DNA from 2 places in the Microbacterium sp. NPDC089695 genome. Region 2 is predicted to be linked to the other one. Evidence: predicted binding sites of a transcription regulator. Region 2 holds the regulator's gene; the other holds the start of a gene.
What was found. The regulator LexA, encoded in region 2, represses DNA repair genes until DNA is damaged. The targets are predictions, from matches to a motif close to TCGAACANNTGTTCGA.

Region 1: a site for LexA is predicted at 3,476-3,491, ahead of ACIPYT_RS01555 (DUF222 domain-containing protein). Genes of this name have one in related genera too.

The regions. Positions count from the first base shown of each region.
Region 1 covers NZ_JBIVHG010000001.1:294,368-300,808, forward strand. The annotation lists gene ACIPYT_RS01525 (NAD(P)H-dependent flavin oxidoreductase) at 1-102, opposite strand, end outside; gene ACIPYT_RS01530 (DUF6412 domain-containing protein) at 196-468, shown strand; gene ACIPYT_RS01535 (YidC/Oxa1 family membrane protein insertase) at 532-1,299, shown strand; gene ACIPYT_RS01540 (EamA family transporter) at 1,324-2,247, opposite strand; gene ACIPYT_RS01545 (ATP-dependent DNA ligase) at 2,307-2,654, opposite strand; gene ACIPYT_RS01550 (FHA domain-containing protein) at 2,849-3,394, shown strand; gene ACIPYT_RS01555 (DUF222 domain-containing protein) at 3,502-4,947, shown strand; gene ACIPYT_RS01560 (alcohol dehydrogenase catalytic domain-containing protein) at 5,284-6,372, opposite strand; gene ACIPYT_RS01565 (HAD family hydrolase) at 6,382-6,441, opposite strand, start outside.
Region 2 covers NZ_JBIVHG010000003.1:36,109-42,549, reverse strand. The annotation lists gene ACIPYT_RS14770 (prolyl oligopeptidase family serine peptidase) at 1-1,709, opposite strand, end outside; gene lexA (transcriptional repressor LexA) at 1,758-2,444, opposite strand; gene ACIPYT_RS14760 (LysM peptidoglycan-binding domain-containing protein) at 2,723-3,085, shown strand; gene ACIPYT_RS14755 (histidinol-phosphate transaminase) at 3,107-4,201, shown strand; gene hisB (imidazoleglycerol-phosphate dehydratase HisB) at 4,198-4,815, shown strand; gene hisH (imidazole glycerol phosphate synthase subunit HisH) at 4,812-5,453, shown strand; gene ACIPYT_RS14740 (AAA family ATPase) at 5,509-6,441, opposite strand, start outside.

The sequences.
Region 1 (6,441 bases), on a different contig from region 2:
CGCCTCGCTCACCGCGGCGGTCAGTGCGACAGACGAGAGGCCGCCGAACGGGCCGAGGACGATCGGATGCTCGATGCCGAACAGGTCGCGCAGATCACTCATGTCTCGAGGCTACGCCCGCAGCGGACAGAGCGGCTTCGACGACTGACGGACCATGCCCCGGTGTTACGCTCGCCGGAAGGGAGGTGTGTGCGCATGGGCGACTGGTTCGGTCAGATGCTGACCTTCGTCGCGTCCGCGCTCGGCCTCGTGGCGGTGCCCGATGCCGCCGCCCTCGGTCTCGCGATCGCGCTGATCGCGCTGACCACCCTCACGATCGCCGTCGCGCTGAGCCTGGCGCCGCCGACACCGCGCAGCGCCCCGCATCCGCTGCGCGCGATCGACGCCTCGACGCTGCTCGCGCAGAGCGATCCGGATGCCGCGGGGCATCCTCGTCCTCGTGCGCCGGGAGTCGCCTCCGCCGCGTAGTCCGTCCTCCGTACGGGATCGCGCGGCCTTCGCCGACCCATCCCGACACACGAACGGACTTCCATGGACATCTTCGCCTTCCCTCCCATCGCCGCTCTGCTCGACGCCGCCTACGGCGCGCTGGCCGGCCTCGCCACCCTCGTCGAACCGCTCGCCGGAGCATCCGCCGCGGCCCTCGCGGTCGTGCTCGTGACCCTTCTGGTGCGCGCCCTGCTGATCCCCGTCGGGGTCTCGCAGGCCAAGGCCGAGCAGATCAGGGCGCGTCTCGCGCCTCGACTGCGCGCACTGCAGAAGCGCCACAAGAAGAACCCGGAGCGGCTGCAGAAGGAGATGATGGAGCTGTATCGCTCCGAGAACACCTCGCCCTTCGCGGGCATGCTGCCCGTGCTCGCCCAGGCGCCGGTCGTGGGCCTGATCTACACGCTGTTCCTGCGACCCGAGATCGCCGGTCACCCCAACGATCTGCTCACGCACGAGCTGTTCGGCGCCCCGCTGGGCACGAGCCTGATCTCGGCGCTGTTCGGCGGCACCGCGACCGCCTCGACGTTCCTCGTGTTCGGCGTGCTGCTGGCGATCATCGTGGCCGTCGCCGAGATCTCGCGACGGGTCTTCCGCCCCGTGCCGGTCGAGGGCGCCGAGGAGTCGCCCCTGAACTCCCCGGCCATGATGCGCGTGGCGGGAGCTCTGCACTACCTCACGGCCGTGTTCGCCGCGTTCGTGCCCCTCGCCGCGGCGATCTACCTCACGGTCACCGTCGCGTGGACGCTGGTGCAGCGCGTGCTCCTTCGGCGGCGCTACCCGCTGCCGTCCGCGGCCTCCGTCGCGGCGTGACGGCCTCCTTTGCGGAGCGACCCCTCAGTCGGGAAGCGGGATGGGCGCGGTGAACGGGCCGGTGTCGGTGCGCCCGCCCTCGTCCCGCCGTCGGCGTGCGCCGAGGGTCGTCCCGACGCTCGCGACCACCACGAGCGCGATGGCCAGCATCTTGAGCGGGGTGGCCGACTGCCCGAGCACCAGCCAGCCGGCCAGCGTCGCGAATGCGGGCTCGAGACTCAGCAGCACGCCGAACACGCGCTGCGGCAGTCGACGGAGCGCGGCGAGCTCGAAGCTGTAGGGGATCACCGACGACAGCACAGCGGTGATCGCGGCGAGCAGCAGCAGCTGCAGGTCGCCCGCCACCGTGACGGCGGCCGGGATGCCGACCGGGACGAGCAGCACGGCGGCGACGGCCAAACCCATCGCCAGACCTCCGCTGCCGGGGATGAGCGCGCCGACGCGCGCGCTCATCCGGATGTACATGACCCAGAATCCGGCGGCGATGAGCGCGAACATGACGCCGATGGGGTCCAGCGGCTCGGCGCCGATCAGTCCGTCGACGCCCAGCAGCCCGATGCCGACGACCGCGACGCCGACCCACGCGGCGTCGGCGAGCCGGCGGGTGAGCACCGCGGCGAGCACGAGCGGACCGAGGAACTCGATCGCGACCGCAGGACCGAGCGGGATGCGGTCGATCGCGGCGTAGAAGCTCGCGTTCATCGCCGCGAGCGAGAGACCGAACAGGGCCGCTGCGGCCCACTGCGCGCGGTTCCAGCCACGCGGCTTCGGACGCACGATCGCCAGCAGCAGCAGGGCCGCGATGGCGACCCGCAAGGAGGTCACGCCCCAGGGGCCGAGCACCGGGAAGAGCTGGGCCGCGACGGCGGCGCCGAACGGCAGCGAGAGGCAGGAGCCGATGACGAGGGCGACGCCCACCAGCGGGCGAGACGACGCGGACTTCTGCACCCGTCCAGCCTAGGGGCCGGCGACACGGATGGTGGTCGACGGCCGCGTCCGGTCGCGGGTCAGACCTGCGGCGTCACCGATTCATCGACGTGCTCTGCCGCCGCGTGCGACTCCTGCGGTTCGGGTACGAGATGCAGGCCGCTCGGCGCATTGGCGGTGAAGGCCAGCGCCTCGATCCACGCGCGGTTGATCGACGGCTGACGGCTGCCGAAGTACTTGAATACGAGGGAGCTGCCCGGCTGCACCCACACCGTGGTACGCCCACCGCCCACGCTCGCATCCTCCCGCCAGCTGAAGGGGAACGGCTCGGAGCGTCGCAGCTTCGCGGTGATCACGAGCTGCAGGTGCGTGAGAGCCCGATCCTCGATCTCGGTCTTGACGTTGCCCTCGTAGATGAACTTGCCCATCGGACCTCTCCCGCCCGTTCTCCTCGCCACGGATGCCGCACGGTGACCGGCGCATCGACGTGGATGGCTCGATCCTAAGCGACGGGTGCGACATGTCTCGCATCGACTGACGGCGCGGACCCGGGAAGTCAACCCCTCTTTGCGGCTTCCTCGCCTGCGCCTAGCATCGTCGTACACATCGAGGAGGCCTGCTCATGAACGCACGACACATCGACGACCGCCCGGACGAGGGGTACACCCCCACGACGACGCACGCGGAGTACGGCGCCGGAAACCCGCGTCTGCGTGTGAACCACGACGACGACCGGTCCGAGTTCGCGCTCGAGAGCGAGGTCGTGCGCATCGGCTCGTCCGCAGACGCCGATCTGCGCATCCCCGACGCCGATCCCGTGCACGCGACGATCACGCACGATGAGCGCGACGAGTACGTGCTCGAGATGCACGGCGAGGGTGGTATGAACACCAACCCCGCGGCGGATGCGACGCATGCGGGCGACCGCAGCGAGACGCTGCGCACGGGCGCGCAGTTCACGATCGGCGACTGGACGCTGACGTTCGCGCGCGAGGAGTTCGCCGACCACGGGCGACCGTTCGGAGGGCGGCTCGGCGGCGAGTACTCCGACCAGCCGCTGCAGCAGCCGCGGCCCGACTACGCGGACCAGGGGGATGCCGCGCACGACGCCGAGGGCGGGGCGGACGGCGCCGAGGGCGGGGCGGACGGCGCCGAGAAGACCGGCTGACTGCGGCGGGCAGACGTCCTTGCGCCGGCGCGCGGTGGACGTGCGGGATGCCGGTATGTTCCGTGACACAACGGTTCAGGTTCGAATATTTGTTCTAAACTCGAGGTATGGCATCGACCACCGACCTCGACCTCGACATGCAGGAGCGGTGTCGTCTGCTCGATGAGTGGGTCGAGACCCGACGGCAGATCGCGACGCTCGAAGCGCGCGCGTCCGGCTTGCTGGTCGAGCGGATCGCGGTGCACGACGCGGATGCCGCCGGAAGCCCGTTCCACCGGGATGCGATCTACCGATCGATGATCGCGGAGTACGCGGCCGCGGGTCGCACACCTCAAGCCACGGTGGAGCACTCCTTCACCGACGCCCGCACCCTCGCTCTCGATCTGCCCGCGGTGCGGGCAGCGTTCGAGGTGGGGGCGATCAGCGCGGGGCACGTGCGGGAGATCGTGCGCGCGAGCGGCGTGGTGGGCGAGGCCGTGCGGAGCAACCGGGTGGATGCCGAGACGTTGACCCTGTTCGAGGCGGCGGTGCTCGTCGTCGCCGAGAACGACACCGCCGCTCGCACCCGCGCCCACGCCCGCCAGGTGGCCGCGTCCCTCGCGGGTGAGACCATCGTCGAACGACACCGCCGTGCCGCCGGCGAACGCTGCGTCACCGTGCGGGCGGTCGACGACGGCCTCGCCCTGCTCAGCGCCGTGCTCCCCGAATGGCTCGCCGTCGCGATCGCCGATCGCCTCACCGCCATGGCCCGCCACATCGTCCGCACTCGAGACGATCGCGCCCCGGTCCTCCCGCCCCTCGAACCCCTCGGTGATCACCCACCCACCGAGCGCGACCCATCCGCGGCGATCTTCGGACACAGCGACACGTTCACGACCGACCCCACCACGGGAGACTCCGATCCGCTCGCCGGACTGGTCGATCCGCTCACAGACCCGTCCAGCCCCGACATCGAACACGTCTCCGGCGACGAGCGCACGCTCGACCAGATCCGCGCCGACCTCCTGGCCGACCTGCTCCTCACCTCCGCCCCGAGTGAGGCACTCGGGGCGGGGCTCGGGGCCATCCAGCCACGCATCCAGGTGACGGTCGCCGCGAGCACCCTGACCGGTGGCGACGACCGCCCCGCAGAACTCGACGGCCACGGACCTCTCGACCCCGACATCGCCCGCGCTCTCGCCGGACACACGACCGGATGGACCCGCCTCTTCCTCGACCCCGCCGGGCTGGTGACCGAGACCGACACCTACACCCCGACGGAGTCGATGCGACGGTTCCTCCGCGCCCGCGACCAGCACTGTCGCTTCCCCGGGTGCCGCGCCCCGGTGCACCGCTGCGACATCGACCACAATCACGACCACGCCCTCGGCGGCCGAACCCACATCGACAACCTCGCGCACCTCTGCAGAGGCCACCACACGCTCAAACACCCCGACGTCCACGAGGAGCACCGGTGGACCGCGCACCAACAGCCCGGCGGCGACCTCACCTGGACCAGCCCCCTCCGGCGCCGCTACACCGACCCACCCCGACGACGAGTCATGTTCGTGTGATCGGTGTGCGTCGTGATGAGCGTGCGTGGTGTGAGTGCGCTTCGTGATGAGTGCGCGTCGTGCAGGCGTCGCGCCGGCGCGGCGGGACGCGTCGACGGCGCGATCCGCGCGAGCACGAGCCGCTGACCACGGCACCAGAACGCAAGACGCCCGATCTGCGAACCACGGCCCGAACCCCACGACCACGACCCGAGAATCCCGTGACCACAACCCGCGATCCGAAACCCGCGACCCGCGAACCCCACGACCCGCGAACCCCGCAGCCCAAACCCCGCAACCCGCAATCCGCCTGTCACGACCCACGACCCACGACCCGCGGCTCGCGCGCCTCTCGCCTCACCGCCCGGGGATGAGTCCGATCCGCAGGGGCGCGTCGGGTGCGGATGCCGCGGCGAGCGCATCGTCGATCGCCGCGAGCTGGCGCACCTCGCCGACCGCCTCCGCGAAGGGATACGCCCGGCCTCGCCCGGCCAGGAACGCCACAGCATCGGCCAGATCCGCGCCCGTGTAATTGTGCACCCCGGCGATCGTGACCAACCGGCGCACGGCGCTCTCGGCGTCGAACGGCACGGGATCGGCCGGGAACACGCTTCCGACGAGTACGACGATGCCTCCGGTGGCGACTCCGTCGAGGGCCTCGACCACGGCATGTCCCGATGCCTCGATCACGACGTCCGGGTCACGGTGCCCGCACCCTGCACCGAAGCGTGTCGCGAGAGCACGTCGGCGTGGATTCGGGTCGAGCACCTCGACCGTCGCTCCCTGCTCGACTGCGATGGCGGCGGCCGAGAGCCCGACCAGGCCCGCGCCGTGGATGCGCACGACGGCGCCGTCGAGGTCGTGCTCGCGCGCTGCACGAGCGACCGCCGCCCACGCCGTCGCGGTCGCGCAGGACGCGGGCGCGAGCACGGCCGCCGGCAGCGACTCCGGCGCTCGCACGATCGCCGTGCCCGCGCGCACCTGCACATGGCTCGCGAAAGCACCCGCGAGGTCGCCGTGCACGCCGATGCGATCGTGTCCGTACTTGCCGAGCGTGCGACACTTCTGCGGCAGACCGCCGTCGCAGCGATCGCAGGAACCGCACGACACCGTGACCGACCAGACGATGCGATCGCCGATGCGCACCGGCGTCCCGTCGACGGTCGTGGCGCCGACGTCGCCCGTGGCGATCACACGCCCGACGCTCTCGTGCCCCAGAACGAGAGGCGTCGGCGCCGACCGACGACCCTGCACGGTGTGCACATCCGACCCGCAGATGGTCGACAGTTCGACCGCGACGAGCACGTCGCCGTCACCGAGCGCGACCCCGGGCACCGCGATCGTCTCGTGCGGGTGTCCTTCTCCGATCCAGACCATGGCGGTCGCGGCGGGTCGCAACGCGACGTCCCGACGATGGCCGGGAGGACGGATCAGCAGTGTGCCCATGCCCGGGCCTCAGGAGGCCGTGACCAGGGGTAGCAGACCGCGCGCCGTCAGCGCTCCGTGCAGCCCCGT
Region 2 (6,441 bases):
GCCTGCGCGGGCGGAACGACGCGGTCCTCACCGCCCTGCATCAGGAGCACGGGCACGTCGATGCGATCGACGTGCGTGAGGGGCGAGCGCTCGACGTACACGTCCTCGGCGTCGGGGAGCGGGCCGACGAGGCCTTCTATGTAGTGGGCCTCGAAGTCATGGGAGTGCGCCGCGAGCATGCGGAGGTCCGCGACGCCGTAGCGGCTGATGCCCGCGGCGAACGTGCCTCCGCGCACGAGCGCCGAGAGGACGGTCCATCCGCCGGCTGATCCACCGCGGATCGCGATCCTGGCGGGATCCGCGAGCCCGGCATCCGCCAGACCCCGCGCGGCTGCGATCACATCGTCGACGTCGACCACGCCCCACTGGCCGTCCAGGCGCTCGCGGTAGTCGCGTCCGTAGCCGGAGGAACCGCCGTAGTTCACGTCGAGCACGCCGATCCCGCGACTGGTGTAGAACGCGATCGCCGCGGATGCCGCCCCTGTCACGTGCGCGGTCGGCCCGCCGTGCACGAAGACGATGTACGGCGGCAACTCGCCCTCGGGGGCGACCTGCTCGGGGTTCTGCGGGGCGTACGCGAAGGCGTGCACCGGTCCGTGCGAGCCGTCGACGAGCAGGGCGGTCGACGGCGGCATCCAGCTCGGGTCGGCCGGCGCGCCGCCGGCGATGCGCTCCACCGCGCCCGCGTCCACGTCCACCGTCCACACGCCGGGTGCGCTGGTCGAGCTGTTGCCCGAGAGCAGGACGCGGGTGCCGGACACGTCGTCCACGCTCACGTGGCCGTCGACCGGCACGACGAGCGGCCTCGCGCTGCCGTCGGGGGAGACGACGACCAGATCGTCGCGTCCGTTCGTGCGCACCGCCACGATGCGACCGTCGGCGAGGGGCTGGAACCAGCGGTTGCCGAGCACCCACAGGCCGTATCCCGTGTCGGCATCGATCGCGGCGGCCGTGACGGGCTCGACGGGCAGCGGACGGCCGGCGGCATCCAGGCGCAGGCGCTGCAGCGCCCATCGACCGGAGGGGTCGTCGGCGTACACGAGCTCGTCGTCGCCGAGCCATTCCGGCTGCAGGGCGGCGCGCGCCGGAGGAACGCTCCGGGTGTCCCGGCCGATGTCGGCGATCACTAGCGAGGCCTCCTGCCACGGCATCCGCGGCGCCGTCCACCCGACCCAGGCGATCCGTGAGCCGTCGGGCGAGAGCGCGGGATGCGCGTAGAACCCTGCGCCCTCCGCGATCACGGTCAGTGCATCCGCGTCGTGCGCGGCCGAGCCGTCGAGCGGGATCTCGACGATGCCCCGGACGTGCGGGTCGCGCGTCAGATCCTCGCGGACGGCGAAGAGGCGACCGCCCTGCAGGCGCAGCCCGCCGTGTGCGGGACCGGGCGGGGTGAGCGGCTCCGGTGCGCCGCCGCGCGGCATCCGGTGGATGCGCTGGTCCTTCGCATCGACGAAGTACAGGATGCCGTCGTGATCGGCGGTCCATGCGCCACCGCCGTACTCGTGCACGCGCGACCTCGCGCTCCACGGAGCGGGCAGGACGATCTCGCCCGTCGAACTGCGCACCGTGACGCGGCCGCCCTCTGCCGGCACGGATTCGCCCCACCACACGTCCGCGCCCACGAAGCGGGCGCCGTCGATTCGCGGAGACGCCGTCGCGATCGCCGCGGGGGAGAAGGGCGAGGACCAGGTGCCGTACGGTGCGGTCATGCCCTCGAGCCTAGGCGGGACGCGGACCCCGCGAGGTGCGAGCGGTGATCAGACCGCGCGGAGGACCGCGACGACCTTGCCGAGCACGACGGCCTCATCGCCGAGGATCGGCTCGAACGCGGAGTTGCGCGGCAGCAGCCACGTGTGGCCGTCGCGGCGGCGCAGCACCTTGACCGTGGCCTCCCCGTCGAGCATCGCCGCGACGATCTCGCCGTTCTCGGCACTGCTCTGCGAGCGGACCACCACCCAGTCGCCGTCGCAGATGGCGGCGTCGATCATGGATTCGCCTGACACCTTGAGCATGAACAGGTCGCCCTTGCCCACGAGCTGGCGCGGCAGGGGGAAGATCTCCTCCACCTGCTGGTCGGCGGTGATGGGCACGCCTGCGGCGATGCGGCCGACGAGGGGGACCAGCGCGGCGTCGCCGACCGGGGTGGCGACGTCGGCGGGATTCTCGGCGCCGGTGCCGGGGAGGTCGATCAGGACCTCCATCGCGCGCGTCTTGCCGGGATCGCGGCGCAGGTAGCCGCTGAGCTCGAGCTGGCCGAGCTGGTGGGTGACGCTCGACAGGGACTTCAGGCCGACCGCGTCGCCGATCTCACGCATGCTCGGCGGGTAGCCGTACCGGCTGATCGACGTCTGGATGACCTCGAGGATCGCCATCTGCTTGGGGCTGAGGCTCTTCCGGCGGCGAGTGCGCGGCGCCTCGGACTCGGTGGCGGAGTTCTCGCTCATGGTTCTCCTCAGAGGTGCGGTTCCGGCGTCTCGCTTCGAATGTCGGAGGTCCGTGGTGGGGTGTTCGTATCGAAACCGTATCCGAGAAAAGCGCCGATAGGGAATATCTGTTCGAGCGTGTCGTTGGATTCGAGGAGCGGATTTCGAAGAAGTCTTGACAGATGTTCGAATTCGAAGATACCTTCGGAACGTAGCTTCGTATCCGCGGCTCCCGGCCGAGTCGCGAATGCGAACGCTACGCCACCTTCACCGCATCGCGGTCAGCAGAGGAGCACACGATGAGCACCATCACCTTCAGCAGCGCAGCAGTCATCCCGGCACGTCCGGCGACTCGCCTCCGGCTGACGGCGCGTGGTCGCCGCCTCGTGCTCGCGGCCGCCGCCGTGCCCCTTGCTGTCGGCATCGCGTTCGCAGCTCTCAGCGGCGGCAGCGCCGTGGCCTCCAACGAGCAGGTCCCGACGGCTTCGTTCGAGACCATCACCGTGATGCCCGGAGACACCCTCTGGTCGATCGCCGAGAGCGTCGCTCCCGGCGCCGATCCGCGCGAGGTCATCGGCGACATCACGCGTCTCAACTCCCTGCAGGGCGGCGCTCTCCAGATCGGCCAGGAGATCGCGATCCCGGCGGCGTACGCGGACTGACCGCCGAGCGCACGCCCTACCATGGGAAGGGTGACTGCTTCGCTCGACGACCTGCCGCTCCGTGACGATCTCCGGGGCCTCACTCCGTACGGCGCGCCGCAGGCGCCTCTGCCCATCGCGCTGAACGTCAACGAGAACACGCACCCGGTACCCGATGCCGTGGCGAGCGACGTGCTGGATGACATCGCGGTCGCATTGCGCGACGTCAACCGCTACCCCGATCGGGAGTTCACCACCCTTCGCGAGGGGTTCGCCGAGTACCTGGGCCACGGGCTCGATGCCTCGCAGATCTGGGCAGGCAACGGTTCCAACGAGGTCCTGCAGCACATCCTGCAGGCGTTCGGAGGTCCCGGCCGCACGGCGTTCAGCTTCGCGCCGACGTACTCCATGTATCCGCTCATCGCTCAGGGCACCGGCGCGAGCTGGGTCGCCGGCACGCGTCAGCCCGACTTCACGATCACTCCCGACGAGGCGGCGGCGCAGGTCGTCGAGGTCGACCCCGATGTCGTGCTGCTGTGCGCGCCGAACAATCCGACGGGCACGCCGCTCGGCCTCGACGTGATCGAAGCGGTCTACGAGGCCGCGCGCGGCATCGTCGTGGTCGACGAGGCGTATCAGGAGTTCGCTCCGCGCGAGGCCCCCTCGGCTCTCTCCCTGCTCGACGGCCGCCCACGACTCGCCGTGTCGCGCACCATGAGCAAGGCGTTCGCGTTCGCCGGCGCGCGCGTCGGGTACCTGGCCGCCGATCCGGCGTTCATCGACGCGCTGCGTCTCGTGCGGCTGCCGTACCACCTGAGCGCGCTCACCCAGGCCGCGGCGACCGCCGCTCTCCGCAACGCCGACGTCATGCTCGGGATGGTCGACGAGATCATCGAGCAGCGCGACCGCATCTCGGCGACGCTCGAAGCACTCGGCTACGCGCCGTACGAGTCGTGGTCGAACTTCGTGCTGTTCGGAGGGGTCTCCGATCCGAAGCGCGTGTGGCGGGAGCTGTACGACCGCGGAGTCCTGATCCGCGACGTCGGCCTTCCCGGGCACCTCCGCGTCACGGCAGGCACCGAGGCCGAGACGACCGCGTTCCTCGACGCCCTCGCATCGATAGGATCGGCTTCATGAGCAGCACCGCCCAGAACCCGCGCACCGCGAGCCGCACGCGCAGCACGTCCGAATCGACCGTCGAACTCGAACTGAACCTCGACGGCACGGGCGCCAGCCGCATCGACACCTCGGTGCCGTTCTTCGACCACATGCTCACGGCGTTCGCGAAGCATTCGCTCACCGACCTCACGGTGCGCGCCTCCGGCGACACGAACATCGACGCGCACCACACGGTCGAGGACATCTCGATCGTCCTCGGCCAGGCGATTCGCGAGGCGTTGGGCGACAAGTCCGGCATCGCCCGCTACGGCGACGCCCTCGTGCCCCTCGACGAGGCTCTCGCGCAGGCAGTGGTCGACATCTCCGGTCGCCCCTACCTCGTGCACACGGGCGAGCCCGCGGGTTTCGAGCACCACCTGATCGGCGGCCACTTCACGGGGTCGCTCGTGCGCCACACCTTCGAGGCCCTCGCGTTCAACGCGGGGCTCACGGTGCACGTCCGCGTGCTCGGCGGTCGCGATCCCCACCACATCGCCGAAGCCGAGTACAAGGCGTTCGCCCGCGCGTTCCGTCAGGCGAAGGCGCTCGACCCGCTCGTCGACGGCATCCCCTCGACCAAGGGCGCCCTGTGAGCCGAAAGCCCCGCGTCGCCGTCTTCGACTACGAGTCCGGCAACGTGCACTCGGCCGTCAAGGCGCTGGTCGCCGCCGGAGCGGATGCGGTGCTCACGCGCGACCGCACCCAGGCGCTCGAGGCCGATGGACTGCTCGTCCCCGGCGTCGGCGCGTTCCAAGCCGTACGCGATGCTCTGCATGAGCACGGCGGTGACGAGATCATCGACCGGCGTCTGGCGGGTGGTCGACCTGTGCTGGGCATCTGCGTCGGCATGCAGGTGCTGTTCGCCCACGGGGTCGAGCGAGGCCATGACACCGAAGGTCTGGGGGAGTGGCCCGGCGCCGTCACCGAGCTGAACGCCCCCGTGCTTCCGCACATGGGGTGGAACACGGTCGAGCCCGGTGCCGACTCGGTGCTGTTCCGGGGCATCGAACAGGAGCGCTTCTACTTCGTGCACTCCTACGCGGCGCAGAAGTGGGAACTCGATGTCATCCCGCCGTTTCCGCAGCCCGTGCTCACCTGGGCGACGCACGGCGACCCGTTCCTCGCCGCCGTCGAGAACGGCCCCCTCTCGGCGACCCAGTTCCACCCGGAGAAGTCCGGCGAGGCGGGCATCCGGCTGCTCCGCAACTGGATCGGCAGCCTCGGCGACTGATCGACGGGGTTCGCCGCCCGCGGCTCAGAACCCGCGGGGGCTCAGAACGCGCGGCTCAGAACCCGCGGGCGACGGCCGCCGCGGCCGACAGCCAGGCCTCCTGGGTCGGGGTCGCGAGTGCACGCAGCCGCAGATGCCCGTCGACCATCTCCCGGTCGTAGGGGATCTGCACGACCTCGCGCGCGAGCGGCTGGTAACCCGCGACGACCTCGGCGACTTCGGCAGATGACGCCTTCGGGTCGGCCTGGCTCACGATCACGACCGACTGTCGCGCCAGGTGGGCCGACCGCTCGTCGCGGTCCTCGAGGGCCTCGAGCAGGAGCGCACCCGCCTCGGCGTGATCGTCACGCGTCGTCGTGGCGACGACGATCTGATCGGCGCGGTCGATCATGCGCAACCACATCGGGTCGGACTCGTCGTTGCCCGAGTCGATGATGATGAGCCGGTAGAACTTCGCCGCGACCGCGTGGATCGCATCCACATCGGCAGGACTCAGGCGGTTCTCGTGCGCGAGCCTGATCGGCTTGGAGCGCAGCACGTCGTACTTCTCCTGCGGCTGGTGGTGAACGAAGTGCGCGAGGTCGGCGGACTGTCCCTGAGCGCCCAGGAGTCGCTGCGTCTGCGGCAGGAGCTCGAGGAGAGTGCGATCGTGAGCGCCGGTCTCGGTGCGCCAGCCGAGGGTGCCGCGGGTCTGATTGTTGTCCCAGGCCAGTACTCCGGCTCCGCCGAACTGGGCGAACACCGCCGACAGCAGCACGGTCGCGGGGGTCTTTCCCGCGCCGCCCTTGCCGTTCACGACGGCCACGGTGCGGGGCCCTGGCCAGTGGCGGCTCACCGCATGCTCGTCGTCACGGGCGGCGCGCTCGCTCGCGTTGGGGCCGAGAGAGAATCCGATGCGGTTGAGGAAGCCCCGACCTCCCCGGCGGGCGGGATCCTCCCGCGGATCCTGCTGCAGGAAGGAGCGCCGTTCCATGCCCTGCTCGCGCTG